DNA from 3 places in the Marinospirillum alkalitolerans genome. Region 1 is predicted to be linked to each of the others. Evidence: predicted binding sites of a transcription regulator. Region 1 holds the regulator's gene; each other region holds the start of a gene.
The links. The regulator LexA, encoded in region 1, represses DNA repair genes until DNA is damaged. The targets are predictions, from matches to a motif close to TACTGTNTANNTANACAGTA.

Region 1 (6,212 bases):
GCATAGTCACGTACACGGCGCAACAAGCGATTGGCAATACGCGGCGTCCCTCGCGAGCGACGGGCAATTTCCTCAACCCCAGCCCGGTCGGCATCCAAACCCAGCAAACGGGCTGAACGCGCCAAAATGGTGGTTAAGTCTTCAACGGAATAGAATTCCAAGCGCTGCACGATGCCAAAGCGATCACGCAAGGGCGCGGTCAACATACCTGAGCGGGTGGTCGCCCCGACCAGCGTAAAAGGTGGCAGGTCGAGCTTAATCGAGCGTGCCGCAGGGCCTTCACCGATCATGATATCCAGCTGATAGTCTTCCATCGCTGGATAAAGAATTTCTTCCACCGCGGGGCTCAGGCGATGGATTTCATCGACAAACAGCACATCCCCTGCATTCAGGTTGGTCAGCATTGCGGCCAAATCGCCTGCCTTTTCAATGACCGGACCTGAGGTACTCTTGATCGATACACCCATTTCTTCGGCAATAATATTGGCGAGTGTGGTTTTGCCTAAGCCGGGGGGGCCAAAAATCAAGGTGTGATCGAGGGCCTCATGACGAGCTTGCGCGGCACGAATAAAAATCTCCATCTGCTCTTTCACCTGCGGCTGCCCCGTATAGTCGGCTAAGGAACGGGGGCGGATCGCATGGTCTTGATGTAGCTCTGGGCCTTGCACCGTCGCGGCAACAAGACGATCGCTTTCTATCATAACGGCCTCTTTGCTGATGTCATACGGGCTCAGTGACAGCCGCCAAGAGCGCCTGTTCCCGCTGTGTGAGACGCAGGATCGCCGCCTCTCGCCAGAGTGCAAGAGGGCGCTGCCAAGCCACACACAGGGCCTCCAGCAGCTGACCTAAGCGCAGCGGCATAGGCTCCTGCCCTTCCAGCAGCCTTCTTGTCTGCTGGTGCACGGCCAGCTCAAAGGCGCGCGTATCGCCGGGGTCACCAGAAAGGTTATCCGCACTGATCCGAAAAGGACGCCCCAGCGCGAGCGTTAAACACTGCTCAAAAGCCTGAGGACGGATCTCCACCTGCTCAAAAGCACGCTGCTGCGTCGAGGAGCGACCATCGGGACAGTACCAGTAACCATAATCTTCGAGCAGACGCCGCTCAGGACCAGCAACGCACCAGTGCGCAATCTCATGCAGGGCGCTATTTAAAAAACCACGCGCATAGATGATCTGATGATCCTCATCGGCGCTGGCCGCGGGGAGATACAAGGGCTCATCGCCTCCACGGACCAAACGCGTGCGGTAGGTGGGATAAAAAACAGCTTCAAACACCGACTTGAGCTGTCGACAGGCTTGCTGTTCAGCCGCTTCAGCATCCCTCGCGCTGGCAGTTTCCAAAGACATGCCTCTTCTCTTTTTCTGATCCATCAAGGCAGCAGTTCAAAGACCAAACGCACGCGCGCCTGAGCTTCCAACTGACCTGCATCCAGCTCAGGCGGACTAGACAAGGTATCCGCCGCCATCATCACCTCGGCCCGCATCAAGGCAGCAGGCTGCGGGCTGGTGATTTCTTCTAACTGCAAGGGCGCACCCAAGCGCGCACCCAGACTCGTGGCCATCAATTCCGCCTTGGCACGGGCATCTTCGATCGCGGCTTGCAAAGCAGGGTGCTGCTGCGCAGACATCAGGCTAGAGCGATACTCGAAAGGGCCGAGCTGATGTGGCTCAGCCGCCACCAGCGCTTCAATCCAAGGCCCAGCCTCGGTGACATCAAGATTCAGCAAACGGATTTCACGCGTGGCGACATAACCGCTGATGACCCACTGATCCTGACGCCGTGCATGACGTGGCTGAATACTGATCTGGCTGGCCTCAAGACGCACGCCTTCAGGCAGCTGACGACGCAAACGGCGCTGCACTTCTTGAACACGGCGCTCCAAATCCTGTAAGGCCAAACGTGATTCACGATGCTCTGCGGTAAAGGTTGCACGCAGATCGACCCGATCGGCCTCCAGCAACAAGGTGGCCTGCCCTTCTACCTGCACGTGCGGCACAGGCGCCCACTGCTGCGCCGAGGCCGACATCCACACCACACTCAAACTCAAGATCAATAACCAACGCATCAGAGACTCCTTATTTTTCGATGAGGCACTCTATCACTGACTCACAGCTTCCAGCTGAGTTCGCCGACTGGTCACATTTAAGCGCCACAGCAAAAAGACCGAGGCGGCTGAAAGACCGGCGATCAAGCCATACCAGAAACCCTGTACACCTTGTGGTCCCCAAGGATTGGCACCAAAAGCCATCCACCAGCCGCCGCCTAAGCCGATCACCCAATAACAAAATAGCGTAATCAACATGACAATTCGGGTGTCTTTATAGCCGCGTAGCGCACCTGCTGCATTGACCTGCAACCCATCAGAGACTTGATAAAAAACCGCCAGCTGGATCAAAGCCGTGGCCAGCTGCTGCACATCCTGATCAGAAGAGTAAAGCTGCACCACCCAAGGCGAGGCGACCCACATCACCAGCGCACCCAGCAAAGACACTAAAAACGCCATCTCAACACCTAAAAAGGCCACTCGACGGGCGGTTGCAGGCCGTTGTTGTCCCAGCGCATGCCCCACCTTCACAGTCAAGGCCATGCCCAGGCTCAGCGGCACCATAAAGAGCAAGGTTGTAAAGTTAAACGCCACCTGATGGCCTGAGACCACCACCTCACCCAACGAACCAATAAACAGCGCAATAGTGGTAAAGAGCGAGGCTTCGACAAAGATAGAGAGGCCGATAGGCAGGCCCACCCACAGTATCTGCTTGATGCCCAACCACTGCGGCCAGCTCCAGCTCTTAAAAATCGCCAAAGGACGATATTCAGCGCGAAAGGTGACATAAAAACCGAGCATGATGGTCATAAACCAGAAACTCAGCGCCGTGGCATAACCACAACCCACCGCGCCCAATTGTGGCATCCCCAACTTGCCATAGATCAGGATGTAGTTTGCCGGAATATTGATCAGCAAGCCCAACACACTGATCAGCAACACAGGTCGGGCCTGATTGGATCCCTCACACAAACAACGCAACACCTGAAAAAAAGCCAGCGCAGGCAGGCCCCAGCTCATTGCGCGCAAGTAGGCCGAAGCCAGATTCGCGACATCCGGCTCCACCTTCATAAAATCAAACACCACCTGGCTGTAATAAAAGGCAAACCAAGCCGGTATCAGCAACAGCGCCCCCACCCAGCTCGCCTGATGAATCAGCGGCGCCATTTCATGATGCCGCTGCCCACCACGGGCATGGGCAACCAAAGGGGTCACCGCCATCAGTGTCCCAAAAATCAGCAGCATCATGGGGCCAAAAATACTGGCCCCAACCGCCACCGCAGCCAAATCCACAGGACTCAAACGTCCTGCCATAATCGTATCGACGACGCCCATCCCAGTTTGTGCCAGCTGCGCTCCCAGAAGCGGCAAGGCCAGTAGCATTAACGGACGGTTATGTAACCAAAACTCTTGATGAAACGACTTCATTTTATGCGCACCAAAAACCGAGAATACTACTCCTTTCGATCGCAGAACGCCAAATGTGTCTGCAAAACACCTTTCTGTCCGCGCAGGGCTTGAGCTCCAAGCCTTTAAAAGCTAAGCTTAGCGCCAAGCTACTGTATAGAAGACTAGGCTGTTTAACCAAACAGCTGTGCAAAAAAACATCTCTGGAGCACTGATGATCAAACTTACCAAACGCCAGCAGCAGGTGCTGGATATCATCAAGGATGCGATGAAAGAAAAAGGCATGCCCCCCACGCGCGCCGAAATTTCGCGCATTCTTGGGTTTCGCTCCGCCAATGCGGCCGAAGAACATCTGCGCGCTCTAGAACGCAAAGGTGCGATTGAGATTCTTGCGGGGACCTCACGCGGCATCCGCCTGACGCAAGAGCAGATCAACGAAGAAGGCCTGCCTGTTTTGGGGCAGGTGGCCGCCGGCAGTCCGCTTTTAGCCCAAGAGAATATCGAACGTCATCTGAATGTTGATGCCTACGCCTTCAGTCAAAAACCTGACTATCTGCTGCGCGTTAAAGGGCTGAGCATGAAAGACATCGGGATTTTTGATGGTGATCTGTTGGCGGTCAAGCGCCTGGATCAAGCCCCGCGTAATGGGCAATTGGTGGTCGCGCGCATCCACGATGAAGTCACCGTCAAGCGCTTTAAGCAAGAAGATCAGATCGTTTGGCTGCTACCAGAAAACGCTGATTTTGAGCCGATCAAGATTAATCTTGAAGAAGAAACTCTGAACATCGAGGGTTTAGCGGTCGGTCTGATTCGCGATCAGTTCAATCATAGCCTGCATTAAGCTCATCCAGTGCCGAGTGCCTTCTCGGCCTCAGCACGGATGATCAACTGAAGTTCTGCTCCAGCTTACTCCTCCAACAGACCAGAGCGCAGCATATCAACCTGCGCTTTGAGCTGCTGATAAAGCCGCTCCAGCTCCTCAAGCGGCTTGAGTTCTTCACGCTGCACCGCAATCTGCCCCGCAGGAACAGCGACCGCGACCTCTGCTGAACGAGGCAACCCCTGTTGGGCCGCCAGCATGTTCAAACGTGAACAGATTCCCAGACGATCAGCCCGCCAGACCTCCAGCTCATACAAACGCTGGTCACGCTGCTGCGCCTGCTGCTGTAGATCTGCCAGCGCGTGAACTCGCTGTGGCTGTAGACGATAGGCTTCAGCCAGCTCACGCAAAAAGCTCAACTCAATTTTTAACAGTGCGCCCAAGGCCGCCTCGTAGCAGGTTTCCTGCCAAGCCACCTCCACCAATGGATCATGCGGCTGATGGGCGGCATCCAGCAATAAGCGCACCTGATAAAAAAGTTGCCGCGTTCTGTGTGCCGCATCAGCCATGCTCTTCTCCTTCTCTGACCTCAGATCGATACTGGCACATTCGACTAGCCCTTGGATTTATCTTCTATCTGCCAGCGCCCATCCTTCCAGAAGGCACGAAATCCCGTCGGTTTACCCTCTTGCTCTGCCTGCACATACTGTTCTTTGGTTTTACGTGAAAAGCGAATCACTGTTGGATGACCTGCTGGGTCCTGCTCAGGTGCATCAAGCAGATAATGATGCTTAGGATCAATCTGCGCACGGTGTGGCTTGATCTCACGCACCTGCGGTGGACGCGTTTCACGGTTTTTCGGGAATTGGCTGGCTGCCAAAAACAAACCACTGGCCCCATCGCGCAGCACATAGTGATCATCCACCTTTAAGCAACGCAGCTCTGGCATTGGCACTGGGTCCATCTTGGGTGGTGCCGCCTCGCCACTGCGCAGCAGCTTACGCGTGTTTTTGCATTCAGTGTTGGTGCAGCCAAAATACTTGCCAAAACGGCCTGTTTTGAGCTGCATCTCACTGCCACACTTATCACAATCCAGTGTTGGGCCTTCATAGCCTTTCAAGCGGAATTGGCCCTCTTCGATCTGATAACCATCACAATCAGGGCTATTCCCGCACACATGCAGTTTGCGCTTTTCATCAATGATCAGGCTTTCCATCGCGGTGCCGCACTTCTGGCAACGTCGCTTGGCACGCAGAGCATCAACTTCGGCATTTTCATCAGCATCTTCGGCCACAAATTCATCACCGGGCACCAGATTGATGGTGGTTTTGCAGCGCTCCTTAGGTGGCAGCGCATAGCCTGAACAACCTAAGAAGGTTCCAGTGGAAGCGATGCGAATTTGCATCGGCCGCGAACAGGTTGGGCAGCTGATATGGGTTTCGACTGGCTGATTGGGACGCATACCCTGCTCAGACTGGGCCTGATCCAGCTGACGGCGAAAATCGCTGTAGAAGTGATTCAGCAGATCCTTCCAATCCGCCCCCCCTTCAGCGACGGCATCCAGTCCATCCTCCATCCGTGCCGTAAAGCTGTAATCGAGCAGATCATGGAAGCTCTCGACCAGACGATCGGTGACGATATCGCCCATCTTTTCTGCATAGAAGCGACGGCTTTCGAGCTTGACATAGCCCCGCTCTTGAATCGTCGAGATAATCGCCGCATAGGTGGACGGACGGCCGATACCGCGCTTTTCCAGCTCCTTCACTAATGCAGCTTCGGTAAAGCGCGCCGGTGGTTTGGTGAAATGCTGCTTGGGGTCCAGCGCCAGCAAATCCAGCTGCGTCCCCTTTTGCAAATCAGGCAAGACCTGGTCTTCGCCCTGCTTCCCTGCTGGCGGCTGAATCCGCGTATAACCATCAAATTGCAGCACACGACCCTTG
Region 2 (6,212 bases), on a different contig from region 1:
TTGAAATCTACCGCCCGCTGATTGCCGATCCCAAACAATCTAGAGCAAAAAGAGCGGAGAAAAAAGAGCAGGGTTGATCCTCGGATTCGGCCCGCTTTATTCCTTTTCTTCATTATGCTGTTCAGCTTCACGGCGCATTTGTGCTGCAAGCTGAAGCGCCTTGATGATCTCCATCAGGTCTGGCTCTTTGTCTTCTTCGATATCCTCACCAGCAGCGAGACGTTGAGCAAACTCTGAGATATTAACCTGAACGCCAGCTGGAGTTTCTAGTGTGTAACCGACATCAGGTGAGATAGTTTGGCCCGTAGCAGGTGAGCTGTTGGCAACAGCAGCGACAATTTTAAAAGCATCTATGACTTTATCGCGTACTTGATCGTATTCTTTGCCTGCGTAACGTGGTAGTTTTCCAAATTGATAACCGAGCTGATTGTATTTCTTATCATAATTTTCTGGGTTTTTATCGAGTGCAAAGGTGGCGGGTCCGCTGAACGTGCTGCCGACTTCATAATCCATTAATTCTGCTTGAATTAGTTGACTTCTTAGCTGCTTCATTTCATTGGTGCTGGCATCAAGTACATTAAAGTCTTTGATGATTTCCATGAACTTGTCATAGTCTTCCTGACTCAGCACACCGCCTAATATCCCTCTGGAGCTGGTTTCTTCACCAACTTCCACCGTGAAATCAGCATAACGTTGAGGATCAACAAGCTGTTGATTGCTTTTTTCAGTAAAAGACTGAAATGCCATCGAGTTGAATAGGTTGTTTGTTCCTACTGGTTGCATGGCTAGTCCCTTCCTTGGATGTGGGTTTGTATCCGATCTTAGTCTGAGCTTTACTGGTTGGTCAAGCGGGTGGTTTCAATTGATGCCACGCGCAGTTGCCCTTGCTGTTGAGTAAAAACCAGTCGTACTTCATGGCGGTGCACTAGGGCGCGCCCTACACGCTTTTGCTCAATATAGTGCCATTCAAGCGGGCGCTCAGGGTCACGAAGCAAGGGAGAGCCGAGCAAGAAGGTGACCTGTTCGGCGGTCATGCCTTCACGCAGTTGGGCCACATCGTCTTGATCGAGCAGATTGCCCTGTTGAATTTCCTGTTGGAAAGGAGAAAAAAGGCCGCAACCGCTTAAAAACAGGGCGAAAAAAACAAAGGTGAGTAATTTAGTCGGATTTTTCATGGTGAAGCGCTTTAACTCTGAGTCAGTTCAGTCGATAATACCTGCTAAAGCATTCTACTCACAAGCGAGCCGTTGGGCTAAGCATTCTGATCACTTTATAAAAGAGAATTCTGATGGCAGACAAAAATCATGAGTTAAGAAAAGCCGGCCTGAAAGTAACCTTGCCACGGATCAAGATACTGCAAGTGCTTGAGAAACATGCAGAAGATCACCTCAGCGCAGAGGATGTCTACCGTATTCTGATTGAAAATGGTGAAGACGTCGGTTTGGCAACTGTCTATCGTGTGCTGACTCAGTTTGAGGCAGCAGGCTTGGTGGATAAGCATAATTTCGATGGCGGCCATGCTGTTTTTGAGCTGGCGGGCGAGAAGCACCACGACCATATGGTGGATGTGGATACGGGTGAAGTGATCGAGTTTTTCGATGAAGAGATCGAAAAACGTCAGCATGCACTGGCGAAGGCGCATGGCCTTGAGTTGGTGGATCACTCTTTGGTTTTATATGTGCGCCGTAAAAAAGACGCAGAGTAAGACCAAGCGGGTTCAATAATAGCGATTAAAAAAGGCTCCTTAGGGAGCCTTTTTGATGCTGAGTGCGGCTAATGGTGGCGACTTTGGAGCATTTCTTGAGCATGAGCTAGGGTTTGGGCAGACAGGTGAATACCGCCTAGCATCCGTGCTAGCTCGGCAATACGCCCAGCCTGATCCAGCAGCTGCATCCGTGTGAGTGTTGAGTGTTCATCGCTTTCTTTGTGGATATGCAAATGCTGATCGCCCTGCGCCGCCACTTGCGGTAGGTGGGTGACGCAGAGAATCTGCCCGCGTTGCGCCAGTTGATGGAGTAAGCGCCCCACAATTTCGGCGGTCGCGCCAGAGATACCTACATCTACCTCATCAAAGACCAGTGTGGGAATGCTGCTGGTTTGTGCGGTAACGACTTGAATCGCCAGACTAATACGTGACAGTTCACCGCCAGAGGCAATGCGGATTAAAGGTTTGGCCGGTTGACCTGGATTCGGCGCGATCAGAAATTCCACTTCATCAAGACCGCTGGCCTGATAATGGGCGGTGCGTTGGAAGGCAAGTTTAAACTGGCTTTTTTCCATGCCCAGATGAGCGAGCTGCTGATCAACAGCTGCCTCGAGCTGTCGTGCCGCTTCCTGACGCGCTTGGCTCAAGGCTTCGGCCTGTTCAAGATACATCTGTTCGAGCTGGATCAGCTCCGCCTCCAAGGCTTCACGACCGCCTTCTGGCCCCATCAAATCATGGAGTGATTGTTGGAGCTGTTGATGATGTTGCGGCAGTTCAGCAGGATCGATCTGATGCTTGCGTGCAATTTGGTACACCTGACTCAGTCTGTCCTCAACCCAGAGAAGCCGCTGCGGATCAAGCTCGAGCTGGCCGATAAAATGGCTGAGTTCGCGGCTGGTTTCCTGAAGTTGTATCTGCGCCTCACTGAGAAGCTGAAGAATCTCAGTGATTTTGGGGTGTTGTTGACTGGCGAGACGGTGCAGAGCCTGATTCACGGCCTGTAGGGCTGCGCCTTCATCATGATCACACAAATCCAAGGCTTCTTGGCTGGTCTGAATCAGGGCCTCGGCATGCGCCAGTTGATGCTGTTCGGCTTCAAGCTCTTCGAGTTCGCCTTCTTGTAGGTTGAGCTGGTCGAGCTCCTCTACCTGATAGCTCAGCAGCTGGATTCTGGCTTGCTGGGCCGCATCTTGCGTATCGAACTGCTTGAGCTGGCGCTGGGCTTTTTGCCACAACAGAAACTGGCTATTGAGCTGCGTGAGTCGATGATCCAGTCCTGCATAGTGATCCAGCAGGCGCAAATGCTGGTCGCGGCGCAGGAGCGATTGGTGTGCATGCTGGCCATGAATATCCATCAGCAGCTCACCGAGCTCTTTCAAATGCTGAACTGGGCAGGGTTGCCCGTTGATCCAGGCTTTAGAGCGGCCGTTGGCGAGCAGGCTGCGTCGTAAAATACACTCGCGGGTTTCCAGCTCATGCTCCGCCAGCCAATCTCGGGCTTCGGCAAGATGGGTGATATCAAAACGAGCAGTAATTTCAGCGCGTTGTGCGCCATGACGCACGCTATCACTATCGGCACGATCGCCCAGCGCCAAACCAAGAGCTGAAAGCAGGATCGATTTACCCGCGCCGGTTTCACCAGTGATCACCGTCATGCCGGGTTTAAAATCCAGCTCCAGATGATCCACGATGGCCAGTTGTTGGATGGAAAGGCTGAGCAGCATGGCAGGCTCCCTGATATTTTATACAGTAGCTTTATACCTGAGTCTGCGCAGCGGAACAAGTCGCGTCAATAATTTTTTATTCACCCCTTGAAAGACTGGGGGCTTGCCCTCATCTGATCATTTAATCCATCCCGCTTCGGCCGCATGCTAGGTTCACTAGCGAGTTCATGAGGGGTTTCCTAGCCCTCTCAGGCCGATCCACAGACTAACCTAAGTGACCCAACGGAGTTAAGCATGAGTCATCCAGAGGACAGCAAGCCAACAGCGGCTGAAGAGCAGACTAATGAGGCCGTTGTTGAGCCGCTCGATCTCAGCCCAGAAGAGCAGATTGCCGGTTTAACCGCACAGATAGAAACCTTGCAGCAAGAACTGGCTGAAGCCAAGGACCAGATGCTGCGTGCGGCGGCCGATGCACAAAATGCCCGTCGCCGTGCTGAAGCGGATATTGAAAAGGCGCACAAATTCGCGCTTGAAAAGTTTGCTAAAGAGCTGTTGCCCGTTGCTGATAGCCTTGAAAAAGCCAGCGATGCGATGGTCAGCGCCGAAGAATCCCAGCGTGAAGGTGTGGCGATGACGCTGAAGATGTTTATCGGTGCGTTGGAGAAGTTCAACATTCACCAGGTCCATCCTCAAGGCGAGACTTTTAACCCCCAGTTCCACGAAGCAATGAGCATGGTGCCCAACCCTGAGCTGCCTGCGCATGCGGTGATGGACGTTTTGCAAAAAGGCTACACCCTGAATGAGCGCCTGCTGCGCCCTGCGATGGTGGTTGTGGCTACAGGTGGTCCAGCAAAAAAAGATGACTGACTGACTTGAAAACAGCCCTCAGTGAACACATTTAAGGGTTATCAAGCAGTAGAAGAACGCCAAGGCTCATGCGTTGAGCCCTCAGCATGAACAGAATGAATTGATTATTGGAGAAAGACTATGGGCCGTATTATTGGTATTGACTTAGGTACAACTAACTCTTGTTTGGCTGTTTTAGATGGTGACAAGGCAAAGGTCATTGAAAATGCTGAAGGTGGCCGTACCACGCCTTCCATCATCGCTTATGCAGAAGATGGCGAAACCCTGGTGGGGATGAGTGCCAAGCGTCAGGCCGTGACCAACCCACAAAACACCCTCTATGCAGTCAAGCGTCTGATTGGCCGTCGCTTTGAAGAAGAAGTGGTACAAAAAGACATCAAAATGGTGCCTTACAGCATCGTGAAAGCCGACAATGGCGACGCGTGGGTGGAAGTCAAAGGCAAGAAGATGGCGCCTCCACAGATTTCTGCCGAAGTCTTGAAAAAGATGAAGAAAACAGCAGAAGACTATCTTGGCGAAGAAGTGACAGAAGCGGTGATTACTGTCCCCGCCTACTTCAACGACAGCCAGCGTCAGGCGACTAAAGATGCCGGCCGTATTGCTGGCCTTGAAGTGAAGCGTATTATCAACGAGCCAACAGCAGCAGCACTGGCCTATGGTATGGATAAATCGCGTGGTGACAAAACCATCGCAGTTTATGACTTAGGTGGTGGTACTTTCGATATTTCGATTATCGAAGTGGCCGATGTTGATGGCGAAACCCAGTTTGAAGTGCTGGCCACCAATGGTGACACCTTCTTGGGTGGTGAAGACTTTGACCTGCGCCTGATCGAGTATCTCGCAGACGAGTTCAAAAAAGACAGCGGTATTGATCTGAAGGGTGATCCTCTGGCGATGCAGCGTCTGAAAGAAGCGGCTGAAAAAGCCAAGATCGAGCTGTCTTCTAGCCAGCAAACAGATGTCAATCTGCCCTATATCACCGCAGACAGCTCAGGTCCTAAGCACTTGAACGTCAAGGTCAGCCGCGCCAAGCTCGAAGCCTTGGTTGAAGATCTGGTTGAGCGTTCTTTAGCGCCTTGCCGTACGGCTTTACAAGATGCTGGCCTGTCAGCCTCAGATATCGATGATGTGATTCTGGTGGGTGGCCAAACGCGGATGCCGAAGGTGCAAGCCCGTGTTGCTGAATTCTTTGGCAAAGAAGCACGTAAAGATGTCAACCCAGATGAAGCCGTTGCCGTGGGTGCAGCGATTCAAGGTGCGGTACTCTCGGGTGATGTGAAAGACGTTCTGCTGCTGGATGTCACACCACTGACGCTGGGTATTGAAACCATGGGTGGCGTGATGACTTCTCTGATTGAGAAGAACACCACCATCCCAACCAAGAAGTCGCAGGTTTTCTCGACAGCGGATGACAACCAGAATGCGGTCACCATCCATGTGTTGCAAGGTGAGCGTAAGCAAGCGGCACAGAACAAATCCCTGGGTCGTTTTGATCTGGCTGATATTCCACCCGCACCGCGCGGTGTGCCTCAGATTGAGGTGACCTTTGATCTGGATGCCAACGGTATTTTGAATGTATCGGCCAAAGACAAGGCGACAGGCAAAGAGCAGTCGATCGTGATCAAGGCTTCTTCTGGCTTGTCGGATGAAGAAATCGAGAAGATGGTGCGTGATGCCGAAGCTCATGCAGCAGAAGACAAGAAGTTTGAAGAGCTGGTGCAAGTACGTAACCAAGCCGATGGTATGATTCACGCCACGCGCAAAACACTGACTGAAGCCGCTGATAAGGTTGAAGCCAGTGAGAAAGAAGCGATTGAAAAGGCGATTGCCGATCTCGAAGAGGCGCTCAAATCAGATAACAAAGAGCAGATCGAAGAGAAGACGCAAGCTCTGGCCACCGCTTCAGGCAGCTTAGCGCAGAAGCTCTATGCTGATGCAGGCGCAGCTGAAGGTGCAGCCCAGCCAGAAGCTGGCAA
Region 3 (6,212 bases), on a different contig from region 1:
ATTGCGGACTTCCCAATTCTGAATAGCCGTGTCAATGCAGAGTGCAGCGAGATCACCTATCTGGATGACATTAATATCGGCATGGCCGCAGCAACACCGCATGGTCTTCTCGTCCCGAATGTGAAGCGGGTGCAGGATCTCACACTGCAACAGATCGCGCAGCAGGTGACGAGCTTAACTGAGGCTGCACGCCAAGGGCGTCTGAGTGCTGAGTCGATGCAAGGAGGAACGATCAGTATTTCCAATATTGGTGCCCTTGGGGGAACGGTCGCCACGCCGATCCTGAATGTGCCAGAAGTTGCCATCGTGGCTTTAGGGCGAGTGCAGCGCCTGCCGCGCTTTAATGCGCAGGGCGAGGTCGAGGCCCGAGATCTGATTCAGGTCAGCTGGTCGGGTGATCATCGTGTGCTTGATGGTGCCACTATGGCCAGCTTCTGCCGCTGTTGGCAGGGTTATCTGGAACAACCTATCACGATGCTGGCGCAATTGCGCTAAAAAAAATCGGCCTCTTTTATAGAGGCCGATCTCATTGCATCCTTCACGACTGGGTGTCGTTGCCTTGCTCTACTGAGAAGGCGTCAAGCTGTGGGTTTCGCGCTTCGCTTGGACGTAGTTGAAGAGCATCAACGCTATCACCAGCGCCATCCCGATCAGATCAGTGCGCCCTTCAGGGAAGATCAGCATCAAAGCCCCCGCCGCCATTGCCAAGCGCATCAAGGCGGGCATGCGCGTCTTGAAGTAGCCTTCAACCGAGGCGCTCAGTGCAATAATCCCTAGTATCGAGGTCACCACGATGGTGAGGATCACCGTAATATCGGGAATGGAGAACACACGCGCATTCACATCCAAATCAGTGGCATCAATCATCAGCATCGCGGGGTTGTAAACAAACATAAACGGAATGATAAACCCTGCCAAAGCCAGTTTCAGTGATTGGAAGCCTGTCTTCATGGGATCACCACCAGCAATACCAGCACCTGCAAAGGCAGCCAGAGCAACAGGCGGTGTGATGTTGGCAAAAAGACCAAAGTAGAAGACGAACATATGCGCGACCAGAATGGGAATATCAAAGTTGGCCAACGCAGGTGCCGCCATGGTTGCGGTAATGATATAGGCTGGGATTGAGGGGAGGCCCATGCCCAGAATCATCGAAGCAATCATGGTGAAGAAGAGGGTCAAAAAGAGCGAACCGGCACCAATGCTCATGATCGATGAAGTCATCACCGTTCCAAAGCTGGTTAAGCCGACCACACCGATAATGATGCCCACCACAGCACAGGCTGCCATCACCGACAGAGACTGGCGTGCGCCATCAGCTAAGGCATCCAGAATATCTTTGATCGACATGCGCGTGGATGCCCGCAGTGAACTGACACCAATGGTCAACAAGATGGTGTAGAAGGCCGCAAAGCTCACCGGCACAGACTGGTAGAGGAAGTAAACCAGCGCGAAGATCGGCAGCAGCAAATGGCCGCGTTCTTTGAGTACATCCCAAGCGCGTGGCAGATCAGCCTTAGGAATGCCTTTGAGGTTATCCTTGCCTGCGCGCAGATGCACCTGGGTGATCACGCCAAGATAGTACAAGAAGGCAGGGAGGATGGCGGCCAGTACGATGGTGCCGTAGCTCACGCCAGTTGTTTCCGCCATGATAAAGGCGCTGGCCCCCATGATGGGCGGTAAAATCTGCCCACCGACCGAAGCGCTGGCCTCGACTGCACCGGCAAAGTTGCGGTGATAGCCGATCTTCTTCATCAGCGGGATGGTGAAGGCGCCCGTTCCGACAACGTTTGCCACCGCTGTACCGTTAATACTGCCCATAAAGCCACTTGAAATGACCGCGACCTTGGCTGGACCGCCTTGCTTGTGGCCTGCCAGTGCTAACGCCAGATCATTAAAGAGCTGGCCCATGCCTGATTTGGCCAAAAAGGCACCAAACAAGATGAACAGGAAGATAAAGTTAACCGAGGCACCAATGGCGGAAGAGTAGAGACCTTCGGTTTTCAGGTACATATGGCCAAAGATATCGCCCAGATCAAAATTCCGCGTCAGCAGGCGATCGGGCATGATGTCCAGATGGCTGACAAAGGGGTAGGCTAAGAAAATCAGCGCCAGAATCGGCAAGGCCAAGCCCATGGTCCGTCGCGCCGCTTCCAGCACCAGCAGTACGGTGACCATACCCATCGCAATATCGAGGGTGTTGGGTATCCCGCCACGGGTGGTCATGATGTTCTGGTATTCCATCACCAGATAGCCCAGCGTGACGATAGAGGCCAACACCATCAACCAATCATCCCAGCTGGCTCGTGCCCGACTGGCTTTGTTGTTGCTTGGATACAGTAGAAAAATCAACACCAAGCCAATCGCTACGTGGGTTGCACGCTGGAGAAGCTCAGGGAGTGGAAAATAGGTGATATAAAGGTGAAAAACGGAATAGCTGATCGCGAGCAGCATCACCAGCAGGCCAAGTGGGGAGTGCCCCAGATGGCGTGTCGCGGATTGGCGATCGAGCTTTTCGAGCAGAGCCTGTTGTTCTGCTGTCGTCGCGCTGTCCGTTGGAGTTTCATTCGGGCGCATGGCAGGTTTCCTTCGCAAATAAAGTCAAAATCAAGGGTCGAGATTGCAGCGTAAAATGGACCGATGTCATTTGTTCTACCCAGGTTGAAAAATAATACTTTTCGCTGGGTGTGATGATCTGGGCGTCCATACTCGGAGAAATAAACCAATGAAGCTCATTGAAGTGGCGCTCCAAGGTATATTCCAGCACTCCCTCTTGCTGACTCGCGCTGGGCGTGAGTTGATAGGGGGAGCCTGCACCGAAGCTTTCCATGCGGGTGGTGTACAGCAAAAAACCACTGGCAACCAGCTGGTAATCTTCTTCCCAGCGGCTGTGTTCGACAGAATGTATCCAGGATAAGGTGAAACGAGGGGTGTTGAGCTGGCAGGCAAAGCCTTCTGCCTCGATGATCAGACGTGGCACAGGCCAGCTACTGAACACCAGCAGGAGCAGGCCGAAACCTGCTCCATACACCAGCTTACTGGGCAACCTCATCATAGTAACGCTGTGCACCTGGGTGCAGTGGCGCAACCAGGCCTTGCTGAGCACGCTCTAAGGAGACATCACGCACAGCTTGGTGGGCGCTGAGCAGCTGTGGCAGGCTCTCAAAGAAGGTGCGCGTCAGACGATACACATCATTCTCAGACAGATCTTCACGCACAACCAGCGCATTCATGATGGCCGCAGTAGGAATGGCTTCTGCATTGCCATAGGTGTTGGCTGGAATCTCTAAGCCCACAAAGTAGGGGCGATCGGCGATGATTGGGCTTAAACGCTCAGGCGTAATGGTGACCAGCTTCAGATCAAAGCTTTGTGCCAATTCCATTAAAGAAGCGTTGGGGATGCCGCTGGTTAAGAAGGCTGCATCAATACGGCCAGCACGCAGGCCATCGGCCGCTTCGGCATAACCCAGATAATCCACACGCAGGTCGTTATAGGTGATGCCATGACCATTCAGCAGAGTGCGGGCGCTCACTTCTACACCTGAGTTTTGTGCACCCACGGCAACGCGCTTGCCGCGCAGATCATCCAGCGTCTCGATGCCGGAGCGTTGTGAAGTCACAACCTGCACATAGTTAGGATATAAGGCTGCAATTTGACGCACGTTTTCAATAGGTGTTGCAAAGCTATTTTCACCATTGATGCCATAGCTTAAAACGTCACTCATTAAAAAAGCCATTTCAACACGGTTACCGGCCAACAGGTTCATGTTTTCAACCGAGGCACCGGTGGTTTGTGTGCGCGCATTCACGCCATACACACGGTTATATTGTTCAGCTAAGTTGGTCGCAATAATATTATAAGGACCAGAAGCACCGCCGGTAGCAATGGTGATCAGGCGCGCATCCAAGCGATCACGCTCTGTATCCTCTGCTTGTTCACTGGAGCAAGCCGCCAAACCGCCAGCCAAGATTAGCGCCATCACGCCGCTCAATAGGCTTTTTGTTTTCATGTCAATCTTCCTCTGTGTTTTATCTGTTATCAATATTGCTTTTTACTAAACAAGCATCATCTATCCAGTTGTGACTGGTTTTTTTGATGACTCTTCAGTCAAAAGACGTCAGAGATTAAAACAACCAAGCAAAATTGTCATCCATTTTATCCGTGCAGGCTGGGTTTCAGGGCTGCAGTGATGTGGGAGGTTGCATCTTGGTCATGAATTAATTACTGTATAAAAAATCAGTATCGTGGAGGGGTGTCATGACACCTTCAATTGATTGGCTAGGACAAGCACTGGTGCAAGAGTCTCGACTGGCTATTCCCCTGTATCAAGATGCCGTCAGTGCTGGCTTTCCTTCTCCTGCACAAGAGGATGTGGAGCGGACACTGGATTTAAATACCCTCTGTATTCAGCATCCGGCAGCGACCTTTTTTGTCCGTGCTCAGGGCGAGAGCATGATCGAAGCTGGTATTTTTGCTGGAGATATTCTGGTTGTGGATCGTGCACTCACCGCACGTCATGGCGATATCGTCATTGCGCGTCTTTTTGGTGAGCACACCGTGAAAGAGCTGGCGCTCCGCCCTCAGGTGCGTCTGGTGCCGCGCCATGCTGGGTGGCCTGAGATCCCCATTCCAGAGGGCGCGGATCTGGAGATTTTGGGGGTGGTGACTTTTGTGCTGCATGCATTGAGAGGCGCGGGCTAATGTATGCGCTGGTGGATTGCAACAGCTTCTACGCCAGTTGTGAAAAGCTCTTTCGGCCTGATTTGCGTGATCGGCCTGTCGTTGTGCTGTCAGGGCAGGAGGGATGTGTGGTGGCCTGCTCAGCCGAAGCCAAGGCCTTGGGTATCCAGATTGGCGTGCCTGTCTTTCAAATTTCGGCCTTGATCCAAGCCGAGGGGGTGGTCTGCTTTGCGGCCAACTTTGCCCTCTATGCCGATCTTTCGCAACGTGTCATGGCCACGCTCGAAGCCCATGCGCCAGAGGTGGAAATCTACTCCATTGATGAAGCCTTTGTGCATTTACAGGGATTGACTGCCCCTTGGCAGGCCATAGGGCAGCAGCTGCGAGCCAAGGTCGCGCAGTGGACGGGCATACGCACCTGTGTGGGCATTGCACCCACTCGGACCTTGGCGAAGTTAGCAAACTATGCTGCCAAGCGTTATCCAGCCACCCAAGGGGTTGTAGATTTATCCGCTCCAGAGCGCCAACGTCGCCTGCTAGCACTCTTGCCGGTTCGTGCAGTGTGGGGCGTTGGGCGGCAATTGGCGGCGCAACTTGAATCCCAAGGTAAAATCAGCGCTTTAGACTTGGCCGATTCCGATCCCGCCTGGATTCGAAAGCACTTCTCCTTGACGCTGGAGCGGACGGTGCGTGAGCTGAGAGGCCAATCCTGCTTGCGGCTGCGTCAGGTGCATAGTGCCAAGCAACAGCTGATTTGTTCGCGCTCCTTTAGTGAACGCATTACTGACTTTACGCGCTTGCGAGAGGCCATCAGTCTTTTTACCACCCGAGCGGCGCGTAAACTGCGTCAAGAAGAGCGTCTGGCAAAGAAAATCACCGTGTTTATTCGTACTAGCCCGCATCAGGCAGGCTACTATGCCAATAGCGCGACACTGGATTTGCTGGAACCCAGTGCGGATACACGGCGTTTGATTGAAATGGCGCATCAAGTTCTCAAATCGATTTGGAAGCCCGGACCGCGCTATATGAAGGCAGGTGTGATTTTAAGTGATTTCTATGCCCCAGGCTGTTGGCAGCCTTCTCTATTAGAGGATATCCCCCGTAAGCCGCAGAGCGCCAAATTAATGCAGGTCTTGGACCAATTGCATCAACGAGGCGTCGGGGAGGTTTTTTTTGCCGCTCAGGGAGTGAGGGGTGTTGGAACTCGTCAGTCTGCGCTACAGTCACCGGCCTATACCACGCGCTGGAGTGATCTTCCTCGAGTCAGCTAATCTCGATCAGAGGCTTCTAGATTTGCGGCTCATTGGTCTGTTCAGCAGGCTTATTCTGTGCATTTGGCGGTGGATCAGGAATAAAATCGATCTGCTGCTGATCATGACGGCGTTTCTCAAGCAGCAGCGCAATCAACAGCAGGCTCGTGGAGCCGGCAAAGACCCACGCCACCCAGCCTTGTGAAAATAAAGCCAAGCAGGCGCAGATCAAGGCTCCTAAAAAGAGCAGTCCAACAGGTGAGCTATCGGCTTGGCCTAAGGAT

Region 2: recN (DNA repair protein RecN) is a predicted target of LexA. The motif match lies at 3,438-3,457, and genes of this name have one in related genera.
Region 3: umuD (translesion error-prone DNA polymerase V autoproteolytic subunit) is a predicted target of LexA. The motif match lies at 4,221-4,240, and genes of this name have one in related genera.

The regions. Positions count from the first base shown of each region.
Region 1 is NZ_JBANFI010000006.1:38,620-44,831, reverse strand. Features, by position in the region: gene ruvB (Holliday junction branch migration DNA helicase RuvB) at 1-701, opposite strand, end outside; gene V6U78_RS10405 (elongation factor P hydroxylase) at 721-1,347, opposite strand; gene V6U78_RS10400 (SIMPL domain-containing protein) at 1,371-2,066, opposite strand; gene V6U78_RS10395 (MATE family efflux transporter) at 2,100-3,473, opposite strand; gene lexA (transcriptional repressor LexA) at 3,667-4,293, shown strand; gene V6U78_RS10385 (DUF6586 family protein) at 4,359-4,841, opposite strand; gene topA (type I DNA topoisomerase) at 4,886-6,212, opposite strand, start outside.
Region 2 is NZ_JBANFI010000002.1:273,727-279,938, reverse strand. Features, by position in the region: gene V6U78_RS04240 (RnfH family protein) at 1-77, shown strand, start outside; gene V6U78_RS04235 (hypothetical protein) at 97-783, opposite strand; gene V6U78_RS04230 (outer membrane protein assembly factor BamE) at 834-1,175, opposite strand; gene fur (ferric iron uptake transcriptional regulator) at 1,289-1,705, shown strand; gene recN (DNA repair protein RecN) at 1,774-3,429, opposite strand; gene grpE (nucleotide exchange factor GrpE) at 3,664-4,236, shown strand; gene dnaK (molecular chaperone DnaK) at 4,357-6,212, shown strand, end outside.
Region 3 is NZ_JBANFI010000005.1:105,622-111,833, forward strand. Features, by position in the region: gene V6U78_RS09255 (2-oxo acid dehydrogenase subunit E2) at 1-495, shown strand, start outside; gene V6U78_RS09260 (TRAP transporter permease) at 565-2,574, opposite strand; gene V6U78_RS09265 (DUF1850 domain-containing protein) at 2,561-3,052, opposite strand; gene V6U78_RS09270 (TAXI family TRAP transporter solute-binding subunit) at 3,033-4,007, opposite strand; gene umuD (translesion error-prone DNA polymerase V autoproteolytic subunit) at 4,256-4,699, shown strand; gene umuC (translesion error-prone DNA polymerase V subunit UmuC) at 4,699-5,949, shown strand; gene V6U78_RS09285 (hypothetical protein) at 5,966-6,212, opposite strand, start outside.